2 linked regions of the Methylobacillus flagellatus KT genome follow. The protein of the gene in region 2 interacts with the protein of the main gene of each other region in a pairwise test. Links are inferred from orthologs where the notes say so. Each region holds a gene or a part of one and is shown on either strand. Other genes may lie near its edges.

Region 1 (5,664 bases), 1.7 Mb from region 2 along the record:
ATCAGACCGTGCTCGCCAATGAGCAGGTGATCGATGGACGTGGCTGGCGCTCGGGCGCGCTGGTCGAGAAGCGCGATATCCCGCAATACTTCATGAAGATCACTGCCTATGCGGAAGAACTGCTGGCTGACCTCGACAAACTCGACGGCTGGCCTGAGCAGGTCAAGACCATGCAGCGCAACTGGATCGGCAAGAGCTACGGTTGCGAGGTGGAGTTTCCGCTGGCTGTCGGCAACGGTACGCTCAAGGTCTATACCACCCGTCCCGATACGCTGATGGGCGCCACCTATGTTGCCATTGCGGCAGAACACGCATTGGCGACGCAGGCCGCCAAGGACAATCCTGCCCTGCAAGCCTTCATCGAGGAATGCAAGCGGGGCAGCGTGGCGGAAGCCGACCTTGCCACCGCCGAGAAAAAAGGCATGAATTCTGGCCTGTTCGTACTGCATCCAATCACCGGAGAAAAACTGCCGGTCTGGGTCGCCAACTACGTATTGATCAGCTATGGCGAAGGCGCCGTCATGGCCGTGCCCGCGCACGACGAACGCGATTTCGAGTTTGCCAGCAAGTATAAGTTGCCGATCAAGGCGGTGATCAAGCCAGCTCACGGGGAGCTTGAATTGCCATTGCAGGCAGCTTATACCGAGCACGGCATCCTGTTCGACTCGGGCGATTTCAACGGCTTGGATTTCAGCCAGGCCAGTGACGCCATCGCCGCAGCATTGGCTGCCAAGAACCTGGGCAAGAGGCGGACGCAATATCGCCTGCGCGACTGGGGCATCTCGCGCCAGCGCTATTGGGGTTGCCCAATTCCCATCGTGCATTGCCCAAGCTGCGGCGAAGTGCCGGTGCCTGCGGAGCAATTGCCCGTCGTCCTGCCGGAAGACGTGGTCATGGATGGCGTCGGCTCTCCAATCAAGAAAGATCCGGCTTTTTACGAAACCACCTGCCCGAGCTGCGGCGAAAAAGCGACGCGCGAGACCGATACCATGGATACCTTTGTCGAATCATCCTGGTACTTCGCGCGCTACGCCAGCTTTGATGCCCATAGCAGCATGGTGGACGAGCGTGCCAACTACTGGCTGCCAGTCGACCAATATATTGGCGGCATCGAACACGCTATCCTGCATTTGCTATACGCACGCTTCTTCAACAAGCTCATGCGCGATGTCGGCCTGGTCCGGCATGATGAGCCATTCACCAAGCTGCTCACCCAGGGCATGGTATTGAAGGACGGCAGCAAAATGTCGAAGTCCAAGGGCAATACGGTCGACCCGCAGGAACTCATCGACAATTACGGCGCAGACACCGCCCGCCTGTTCATGATGTTCGCGGCACCGCCCGAGCAAAGCCTGGAGTGGTCCGATGCCGGCGTAGAGGGGGCACATCGTTTCCTCAAGCGCGTGTGGACCGCTGTCGCCAACCACGTCGAATCCGGCATCGTGGCGGCATTCACCATGGGCGACCTTTCAGCCGAGCTCAAGGCTTTCCGCCGCCAGCTGCACCAGACCATCGAAAAAGTGACTGATGACTATGGGCGCCGCCATGCGTTCAATACCGCCATTGCAGCAGTGATGGAGCTCATGAATGCCTATGCCAAGATCGAAGGCCATGACGCGACGACGCGCGCCATCCGCCAGGAGGCACTGGAAAATATCATATTGCTGCTTTCGCCCATTGTGCCTCACATTTGCCATGCACTCTGGCAGGCGCTACGCCCGGGCACCCAGCTCCTCGACACCCGCTGGCCGGTTGCCAACAAGGCCGCCATGGTGCAGGATGAAATCGAGCTGGTGCTACAGGTCAACGGCAAACTGCGAGGCAGCATGACCGTTTCCCGCACACTGGACAAGGCCGCGATCGAAGCCCTGGCTGTGCAGCAGGAATGCATCCAGAAATACCTGGCCGAAGGCAGCGTGCGCAAGATCATCGTCGTGCCTAACAAACTCGTCAACATCGTCGTAGGATAAACCATGTATATGCGCATCGCCCGCTGGATTCTGCTTGCCATGCTCCTGGCGCTCACTGCCTGCGGCTTCAAGATGCGCGGCGTGGCTGACCTCAAGTTCAATACCTTGTTCATTCAGGGGCCGACCATTTCCATCTCCAAGCCATTCAAACGCTCGCTGACGGTGAATGGCGTCAAGATCGTCAGTTCGCCGGACCAGGCCGACCTGCTCCTTGAAATCATGAGCGAGTCGCAGGAACAGCGCATTCTTTCTTTGAGCGGCCGCGGCCTGGTGCGCGAATTCGAGCTTTTCTATACCGTGAATTTCCGTGTGCGCGATCCCTCCAGTGAAACCTGGGGCGATGTGCAGACTATCAGGGGCCGGCGTGAGATCACTTATGACGATGCGCAGTTGCTCGCCAAACAGCTTGAGCAGGAGCGGCTCTACAATGACATGAAGGATGATGCTGTGCGCGAATTGCTGCGCCGCCTCATGGTCATCAAACCGGCCAAAGGCAAGCCGCGCGCACCTGACCTACGCTCGCTGGACGACACCGTGGAATGAGGATCAAGCCGCAGGAGCTGGAGCGGCACCTGGCCCAAGGCCTGGCACCGCTTTATGTCCTCATGGGCGATGAGCCCCTGGCCCAGCGCGAGAGCCTGGATGCCATCCGTGCTGCCGCGCGGGCCGCAGGCTACGACGAACGCACCCGCCTCACTGTGGAGCGCAATTTTAACTGGCAACAAGTGGCAGCCTTCGGTCAATCCATTTCCCTGTTCGCCAGCCGGCGCATCCTCGAGATCGCGGTTCCGTCGGGCAAGCCCGGCGTGGACGGCGGCAAGGCCCTGACCGCACTGGCGGAACACGCCATCCCCGATACAGTGACCATCGTCATCCTGCCCAAGCTAGAGCGCGACGCCAAGAACAGCGCCTGGTTTGCTGCATTGGAAAATCACGGCGTCTCGCTTGCACTCCATGAAGTCGCGCCATCGGCCTTGCCGCAATGGATCGCGAACCGCCTTGCCGGTCAGGGCCAGAATACCGATCAGGAAACGCTGGAATTCCTCGCCCACCAGGTTGAAGGCAACCTGCTCGCCGCACACCAGGAAATCCAGAAACTCGGCCTGCTGTACCCTGAAGGCACGCTGGATGGCAGCAAGGTGCGGGAAGCGGTATTGAATGTTTCGCGCTATGATGCCTTTCAACTGGGCGATGCCGTGCTGAGTGGCGATAGCGAGCATGCGGTGCGCATATTGCATGGCCTGCGCGAGGAAGGCGCACAACCGGTTGCCATCATGAGCGCCCTGGCCTGGGTGTTGCGCGGGCTGGTCAAGGTAAAATATGCTGAAAGCCGCGGCGGCAATCTCAACAGCGCCATGCAGCAAGCCAGGATTTACGGCGAACGGCAAAACCTGGTGAAACGGGCGCTCTCTCGTCTTAGCATGCGCCAGCTTGAGGCTGCGCTGCAAAAACTGGCTGAAATCGACAAAGCCGCCAAAGGCCTGTTGAACCAGGATCCATGGCTGGAAATCTCGCGCCTGTGCTTCGGTCTGGCGCGCATAGGCAGCAGGAAATAGAGGCAGGAATGGAAGACATCAAACACTACATGCAACAGCTCGGCAGCGAAGCCCGCACCGCTTCACGCGCAATGGCGCGCGCCGACACCGAGACCAAAAACAAGGCCTTGCGCGCCATCGCCACCGCCATCCGCCGCGAGCGCGACACATTGCTGGCCGCCAACGCAGCCGACCTGGAAGCAGCGCGCCGTCACGGCCTGGAGCCCGCCATGCTGGACCGCCTCGTGCTGAGCGAAAAAGGCATCGACACCATGGCGGAAGGCTTGGAGCAAATCGCCGGCCTGCCCGACCCTATCGGGGAAATGTCGGACTTCAAATACCGCCCATCCGGCATCCAGATTGGTAAGATGCGCGTGCCCTTGGGCGTGATCGGCATCATCTACGAAGCGCGCCCCAATGTCACTGTCGACGCCGCCGGCCTCTGCATCAAGTCCGGTAATGCCGCCATCCTGCGTGGCGGCTCCGAAGCCATCCAGTGCAACCGCGCCCTGGCCGCCATCGTGCATGAAGGCCTGGCTGCCGCAGCGCTGCCTGCCAGCGCAGTGCAAGTGGTAGCGACGACCGACCGCGCCGCTGTCGGCGAACTCATCACCATGAAGGATTATGTCGACGTCATTGTGCCGCGCGGCGGCAAAGGCCTGATCGAGCGCATCTCCAACGAAGCGCGCATCCCTGTCATCAAACATCTTGATGGCAATTGCCATGTCTATATTGACGAAAGCGCCGACCTCGCCAAGGCATTGCGCATCCTGGAGAACTCCAAGACCCAGCGCCTCGGCACCTGCAACACCGCGGAATCGCTGTTGGTAGCGCGCAGCATTGCGCAAGAAGCGTTGCCACCGCTAACTGCGATGCTGATCAGCAAGGGCGTGGAAATCCGCGGCTGCAGCGAAACCCGCGCGCTGGTGCCGCAGGCCAAGCCTGCCACCGAAGAGGACTACTACACCGAATACCTTGCCGCGATCATCTCGGTGAAGGTGGTTGCGGATGTGGACGAAGCCATCGCCCATATCAATCAGTACTCTTCCCAGCATACCGAGGCCATCGTCACCGAGAACTACACCAACGCGCGCCGCTTCTTGCGCGAAGTGGACTCCAGCAGTGTCATCGTCAACGCTTCCACCCGCTTTGCCGATGGCTTCGAATACGGCCTGGGTGCCGAGATCGGCATTTCCACCGACAAGCTGCATGCCCGCGGTCCGGTCGGTCTCGAAGGATTGACCAGCCTCAAGTACATCGTGCTGGGCGATGGTGAAGTCAGGGCCTGATGCCCTCACACCTGCATTTCACCAGCATGACGCTTGGCATGGCACCTCCAGCAACACCCTTGCCGCTCATCGGCGTGATGGGCGGCACCTTCGATCCCATCCACTTCGGTCACCTGCGCATGGCGCAGGAACTGGCCGAGTCCTTGGGTTTGGCGGAAGTCCGCTTTATCCCCTCCGCCACGCCTCCCCACCGTGAACAGCCCATGACCTCTGCCACGCAACGCGCGGAAATGGTTGCCCTCGCGATTGCCGGCAATCCCTTATTCAAGCTGGATACGCAGGAGCTGGAGCGGCAAGGCTACTCCTATACCATAGACACCCTGCAATTCCTGCACGAAGGATTGCAGGGCAAGGCCAGGCTCTGCCTGCTGATGGGCATGGATGCCTTTGCCGGTATCACCAGCTGGCACCGCTGGCAGGAGCTATTGCAATTCGCGCATATTGTGGTGACCACACGACCTGGCGCGGCATTGCCTTCAAGCAACCTGGTATTGGACGCATTCCTCCAGACGCATATGCTCTCGGACGCACAACAATTGCCTATTCAAGCGGAGCATGGGATATGGGTGCAGGAAATCACCGCGCTGGACATCTCGGCGACCAAGATCCGGGAATCTCTTGCATATGGCTGCACACCGCGCTACTTAGTACCTGACAAGGTATTGGAATTTATTTGCCAGCATGATTTGTACAGCGGCACTTCAAGGTATTGAAATACTTCCTCACTGCCACAATACACTCACAATATCCGTGTCTTCAGCAGTGCTTGCTTGATCCTGCCATGGAATAAACCCTAGATAGATCGAAGGCATACGCTGCTTCAACGTCTGCAGGTTGTCTTCCAGCATCGCCATCCCAGGATCCACTTGG
Region 2 (6,597 bases):
CGGATGTCGCTGTCGAGCAAATGCCGGATGGCGGGCAGCTGGGAAGCGAACTCACGCACCAAGGCCGTTGCGCGCACTTTCAGGTCCTCGACCTGATCGAGCTCTGCGATGAAGCTCAACTCCAGCCGCACCTGAGCGACCAGTTCCCGTAGTGCCACATCCAGCGTATGCCCCACGAAATAATCAATGCCCTCCTCCCGCAGGTCCGGCAAACCAAGGCGGTTGGGAAATAAGGCGGCTCCCAACCCCTCTACGACTCCCGCAAGCGCCTTGCGCGCAGGAAGCTTGGGAGGGCGGTTCAGCCGGTTGCGGTGCTCCAACGCAGTTAACCTGACTTCGCGCAAGCTAGTGACGATCTGGCTGATCCCCAGTTCATCACCGAGCTCAGCATTGTTTCGAAGTTGACTCATTCAGGTGCCACCCACATTGGTCTTGTAAAAAATAAAAAAGCCAGCCCCTCTTTCATGAGGTGCTGGCTTCCGGTTGTCCGGTCAGCTTACGCTAACATGTGTTGAAAGGATGTCCCTACGCAGATCCCAACATAGCAGGCTTGCTGTCCATGTTGATCATGGTGCAACAAACACAGCAATAATGGAAGAGTATCACATATTCAAAATACTTCTATGAATAGAATCAAAAAATATATAAATGAATCCACTCATAAATAATGGACAAGCCTAATTATATTCCCCTATATTCTTTTACATTATTTTATAAGTCTTTTATAGTGCGCCTCATCATCTCTCAATCCCTCTCGAGGTCTTAATGCTGAACAAAATATTGGCGGTCAGCCTGTTGGTCGCAGCGAGCCTAGCGCATGCCGGCACCACGCTGCTGAACGTTTCCTACGACGTGACGCGCGAGTTCTACAAAGACTTCAATCCTGCCTTCAGCCAGTACTGGAAGCAGAAGACCGGGGAATCCGTCACGATCAACCAGTCTCATGGCGGCTCGAGCAAGCAGGCCAGGTCAGTGGCGGACGGCTTGCAGGCAGACGTCATTTCCATGAACCAGAGCAACGATATCGACATCCTCTTCGAGCGCGGCAAACTCATCCCTGCCGATTGGCAAAAACGCCTGCCCCATGCCAGCTCGCCTACCACGTCGACCACCGTCTTCCTGGTGCGCAAGGGCAACCCCAAGAACATCAAGGACTGGGAGGACCTGGTCCAGCCCGGGATCGGGGTGGTCATCCCCAATCCCAAGACTTCCGGTAATGGTCGCTACAGCTATCTTGCCGCGTGGGGCGCCGTGATCAAGAAAGGCGGCGACGAAGCCAAGGCGCGCGATTTCGTCACGAAACTGTTCAAGAATGTGCCGGTACTGGACGCCGGTGGCCGCGGCGCCACCACGACGTTTGTTCAACGCGGCATTGGCGACGTATTGCTGACATTCGAAAATGAGGTCTTCCTGATCAAGAAGGAACTGGGCAACCATAACTTCGACGTGGTCTACCCATCCTCCAGCATCCTGGCGGAAAACCCGATTGCCCTGGTCGACAAAGTGGTGGACAAGCGCAAGACGCGCCAGGTGGCGCAAGCGTACCTTGAGTTCCACTATTCACAGGAAGGGCAGGAAATCGCTGCCCGCCATTACCTGCGCCCTCGTTCCGCAGAAGTATTGGCAGCCCACCAGGCAGACTTCAAGCCACTGCAGCTATTCACCGTTGATGAACTATTCGGGGGATGGCAGAAAGCGCAAAAAACGCATTTTTCCGATGGTGGCACCTTTGACCAGATCTACGTAAACAAATAAGTAGCCAGCCATGACGACAAAGAATACAGCTCCTAGTGTTTCTGCCATTGAGCAGCTCAAGTCCCAATTGCGGGAATCCCTCTATCTGGACCTCGACGAGTATGGACTGGAAGAACAGTCCTCGGGAGAGTTCGACAGTACCTTCCTAGGCTTGCAACTCAACAGTGCCTTCCAGCCTATCTACGATAGCGAGGCTGGTGACCTGTTCGGGCATGAGGCCTTATCCGGCCATCGCTTGGCGGCCAACAGGGCATCAGCCCTGAATTCGCCTTCAGCTTTGCTGGGCAAGTGGGCAAGCTGGTGAAGTTCGATCGTGTCGTGCGTACGCTTCACGTGCTCAATTTCCGTCAGATCTATGCAGAAAACGGCTTGCTGTTCCTCAATGTGCACCCCAGCCTGCTGATCAGCGTCAATGCCCACGGCAAGGTATTCGAGCGTATCCTGCATGCGAACTCCGTGCCAACCAATCGCGTGGTCATCGAGATACAGGAAAGTGTCGTCGAGCACGAAAACCAGCTGGTGGATGCCATTGAGAACTACGCGGAGCGTGGCTATCGTATTGCCATCGACAACTTCGGCAGCAAGCACTCCCATCTGGAGCGGCTGTGGAAGCTCTCGCCCGAGTTCGTGAAGCTGGATACCAGCTTGATCAAGGAGGCCGAGCGCAACCCGCGCGTACGCAAGATACTGCCCCGCCTGATTCAGCTTGTACATGACATCGGCGCGCAACCGGTCATCACCGGCATCGAATCGCAGGCCGGCCTGGAAATCGCCATCGAGTCGGGCAGCACATTGCTGCAAGGCCACTTCCTCGGCAAGCCTGTCACCGCCAAGGAGTTACAGCCTGCCGAAGCATTGAAGCCCCTGCGCCTGAACAAACAAGCTGTAGCATAATCGCACAGCCTCGGGGAAATAACATCGGGGTATATCGTTATGAAAACATATTATTTTTGCCTAGCAGTGGCTTCTGCTACATTGCACCGGCCCTACTCCCGCCAAACACACTAACTTTAAAACATGGCAAAAAAACATAAACCGCACCGCGTGCTGCCCGGTTTCAATCTTTCTCTTGGCTATACCCTGCTATACCTGAGCCTGATCGTCTTGATCCCCTTGTCTGCCGCCTTCATCAAGACCACCGAACTGAGTTTCAGTGAATTCTGGCATACCGTCACGACACCCAGGGTCGTCGCTTCCTACAAGCTGACTTTCGGGGCATCCCTGCTCGCTGCCATCATCAATGCCATTTTTGGCCTGCTGACTGCCTGGGTGCTGACCCGTTACACTTTTCCCGGAAAAAAATTGGTCGACGCGCTGGTTGACCTGCCGTTCGCCTTGCCAACTGCAGTGGCAGGCATCGCATTCACGGCGGTTTACTCGACCAATGGCTGGATCGGCAGCCTGCTCGAACCCTATGGCCTGAAAGTGGCATTTACCCCGCTCGGCGTCGTGGTGGCCCTGACATTCATCGGACTGCCATTCGTTGTACGCACCGTGCAGCCCGTGCTCGAAGATATGGAGGCTGAAGCCGAAGAAGCTGCTGCTAGCCTGGGCGCCAACCGCTGGCAGACCTTCCACCGCATCATCCTTCCTGCGCTCTGGCCTGCCCTGCTCACCGGCTTCGCACTCGCCTTTGCCCGCGCGATTGGCGAATATGGCTCCGTCATCTTCATTGCAGGCAATATGCCGATGATTTCCGAGATCACCCCGCTGATCATCATCACCAAACTGGAGCAGTATGACTACACCGGCGCTACCGCAGTCGCCGTGGTCATGCTGGTTATCTCATTCCTGCTATTGCTCACCATCAACGGCCTGCAATGGTGGAGCAGCCGCCGCAACAGCACCTCGAGATAGGAACACCATAATAATGTCGACCACCGTTTCCCAACTCGCTCACTACAATGCCAAGGTAGCACGTAGCCGCGCGACCTCGGAACCCACCTGGGTCCGTTGGGCGCTCATCATCTCGTCCCTGCTGTTCCTCAGCCTGTTCCTCTTTATTCCCCTGGCTGCCGTATTCACCGAGGCACTGCGCAAGGGCTTTGATACCTATGTTGCCGCTCTGGTGGAGCCCGATGCCGTCTCCGCGATCAAGCTTACCCTGATCGCGGCCGCCATTTCGCTACCGCTCAACCTGGTGTTCGGCATTGCAGCAGCCTGGGCGATTGCCAAGTTCGAGTTCAAGGGAAAAAGCATCCTCATCACGCTGATCGACTTGCCGTTTGCCGTTTCCCCGGTCATTGCCGGCTTGATCTATGTACTGATCTTCGGCCTGCAAGGCTGGTTCGGCGAATGGCTGATCGACCATGACCTCAAGGTGATTTTTGCCCTCCCGGGCATAGTGCTGGCCACCATCTTCGTTACCTTCCCGTTCATCGCGCGCGAACTGATCCCCCTCATGCAGGCACAGGGCAAGGAAGAGGAGGAGGCAGGCTTGGTGCTGGGCGCGTCAGGCTGGCAGATACTCTGGCACATCACCCTGCCCAACATCAAATGGGGCCTACTGTATGGAGTGATTCTCACCAATGCCCGCGCAATGGGCGAGTTTGGCGCTGTGTCGGTGGTGTCGGGGCATATTCGAGGACTCACCAACACCATGCCGCTGCATGTGGAAATCCTCTACAACGAATACAACTATGCGGCGGCTTTTGCCGTGGCGTCGCTGCTGGCTTTTCTTGCGCTCATCACACTGGCGCTCAAGTCGTATATCGAATGGCAAAGCAGCCGCAGCGCGATTGCGCGTGAAAAAGCCTCTGACCAATAACGCATTGGCAGCACACCTGCCATAAGGATGACTTCATGAGTATTGAAATCCGCAACATCAAAAAAGAATTCGGCAGCTTTACAGCACTGGGGAATGTCAGTCTGGATGTGCCAAGCGGCGAACTGGTTGCCCTGCTCGGCCCTTCAGGATGCGGCAAAACCACGCTGCTCCGCATTATCGCCGGCCTGGAGACGCCTGATTCCGGCAGCATCCACTTCCACGGCGAGGAAGCAACCAATCGCGATGTGCGTGAACGCCAGGTCGGCTTCGTTTTCCAGCATTACGCGCTGTTCCGCCATATGACCGTGTTCGAGAACGTCGCGTTCGGCCTGCGGGTCAGGCCCAAGAAAACGCGCCCCAGCGACGCCGAAATCCATCGACGGGTACACCAGCTATTGAGCCTGGTGCAACTCGATTGGCTCGCTGACCGCTACCCGCCACAGCTTTCCGGGGGCCAGCGCCAGCGCATTGCACTCGCCCGCGCGCTCGCTGTAGAACCTAAGGTATTGCTGCTGGACGAGCCGTTTGGCGCATTGGATGCCAAGGTACGCAAGGACTTGCGTCGCTGGCTACGACGCCTGCATGACGAATTACATATCACCAGTGTATTCGTCACGCACGACCAGGAAGAAGCCCTCGAAGTCGCGGATCGGATCGTTGTCATGAATCAAGGCAAGATCGAACAAATCGGCTCCCCTCAAGAGGTATACGATAACCCAGCTTCACCATTTGTCTACAAATTCCTCGGCAACGTCAACCAGTTCTACAGCCGGGTTGACCAAGGCCAAGCGCATATCGGCAACATCGCACTGAACCTGAATGAGCACCACACCGTTCAAAACAGCGATGCACTCGCTTATGTACGCCCACACGACATTGACATTTATACCGAGCAAAATGGTCACCCTGCCTTGCAGGCAGTTGTCAGTTATATTCATGCCGCTGGCCCGCTGGTAAGACTGGAACTGCAACCCGTGAACGAGGCCGACATCATCGAGGCCGAGATCACACGCGAGCGCTTCCGCGAACTTGGCATCGACCAAGGCAGCCATGTCTACCTCAGACCGCGCAGCGTACAAGTGTTTCTGGAAGGTAATACCAGCAACGCGGCCTAGAAGAATGGCAACCTGGCACCGCCAGCATCCATATTCAACACGATGCTAATTGGCGGGGAACATGGCGGCAGGAACCGGCCTCCCCAATAGCCACCCCTGGCCAATGGCATCAGGCACCCATTGCAAGACCCCACTGGACTGCTCAGCAGTCTCGATCCCTTCGGCAACGATATTCACGCGGAGATCCTGCGCAATTTTGCTGATCGGTCCGAACATCTCCGCCACTGGCGAGTCCGTGCCAATGGCCTTCACAAACACCTTGTCCACTTTGATGGCATCCAATGGTAGCTGCGCAAGGCTGCCGAGATTCGAATACCCCGTCCCGAAGTCATCCATATAGAATCTAAACCCTTTCTGGCTCAGTGATCGCATCGCTCCGTCGAGCTGGCTATAATCGGAAGTGGTTCGCTCGGTAATTTCGAGCACTACCTGCGCAGGCGACACCCCATGATGCTTAACCGAGGCATCCAGCACTTTGCCGAAATCATGATCCAGAAGATCCGCCGCAGTAATATTGATGCTGATATAAAAACCTGGATCCTCCCTCAGGCGTGCGCCCATCTCCGCCAATGCTTTTTCAACGACTAGCCGGGTCAACTCACTCATCAAGCCCAACTCTTCAGCCAGGGGAATGAATTTATCAGGTGAAACCGACGATCCATTGTGCAGCGGCCAACGCGCCAACGCCTCCGCCCCGACTAGCTTCCCGGAACTCAACACCCGCAGTGGCTGGTAGTGCAACACCAGGCTCTTTTCCCTCAGCATTTTACGCAGCCTTACCGGCAGCGATTGCTGGTGACGGAGCTGGATCACGCCCACCAGTCCGGCGAAGAGTCCAAACAACGTCCCAGCCAAGGCCAACACCACCGGCAGGACGATTTCTCTTGAAAAGAGCCCGCCATCAGTCTTCTGGGAAACAACACATAACGCGTACTTCTCGTCACAACGCACAAAACGCAG

What was found. Proteins that work in one complex are often made in the same cells at the same time.
Region 1: the proteins of MFLA_RS03120 (region 2) and MFLA_RS11040 interact in binary tests that used the Escherichia coli proteins (3 or more experiments, as listed by UniProt). The link is inferred for Methylobacillus flagellatus KT from one-to-one orthologs.

The regions. Positions count from the first base shown.
Region 1 is NC_007947.1:2,306,829-2,312,492, forward strand. Bases 2,759-5,664 are described here. They hold MFLA_RS11040 (glutamate-5-semialdehyde dehydrogenase), read left to right. Parts: upstream 2,759-3,534; coding sequence 3,535-4,794; downstream 4,795-5,664. Other genes in these bases: holA (DNA polymerase III subunit delta), read left to right, coding at 2,759-3,526; nadD (nicotinate-nucleotide adenylyltransferase), read left to right, coding at 4,833-5,507; bioD (dethiobiotin synthase), read right to left, coding at 5,517-5,664. In the rest of the region: leuS (leucine--tRNA ligase), read left to right, coding at 1-1,970; LPS assembly lipoprotein LptE, read left to right, coding at 1,974-2,513; more of holA, read left to right, coding at 2,510-2,758. UniProt on the Escherichia coli protein: Catalyzes the NADPH-dependent reduction of L-glutamate 5-phosphate into L-glutamate 5-semialdehyde and phosphate. The product spontaneously undergoes cyclization to form 1-pyrroline-5-carboxylate.
Region 2 is NC_007947.1:639,695-646,291, reverse strand. The notes cover bases 3,755-6,597. They hold MFLA_RS03120 (sulfate/molybdate ABC transporter ATP-binding protein), read left to right. Parts: upstream 3,755-4,557; coding sequence 4,558-5,637; downstream 5,638-6,597. Other genes in these bases: MFLA_RS03115 (EAL domain-containing protein), read right to left, coding at 5,683-6,597; cysW (sulfate ABC transporter permease subunit CysW), read left to right, coding at 3,755-4,522. Also shown: serine O-acetyltransferase EpsC, read right to left, coding at 1-410; MFLA_RS03140 (sulfate ABC transporter substrate-binding protein), read left to right, coding at 766-1,755; MFLA_RS15035 (hypothetical protein), read left to right, coding at 1,766-2,059; MFLA_RS03135 (EAL domain-containing protein), read left to right, coding at 2,044-2,649; sulfate ABC transporter permease subunit CysT, read left to right, coding at 2,773-3,612; more of cysW, read left to right, coding at 3,626-3,754. UniProt on the Escherichia coli protein: Part of the ABC transporter complex CysAWTP involved in sulfate/thiosulfate import. Responsible for energy coupling to the transport system.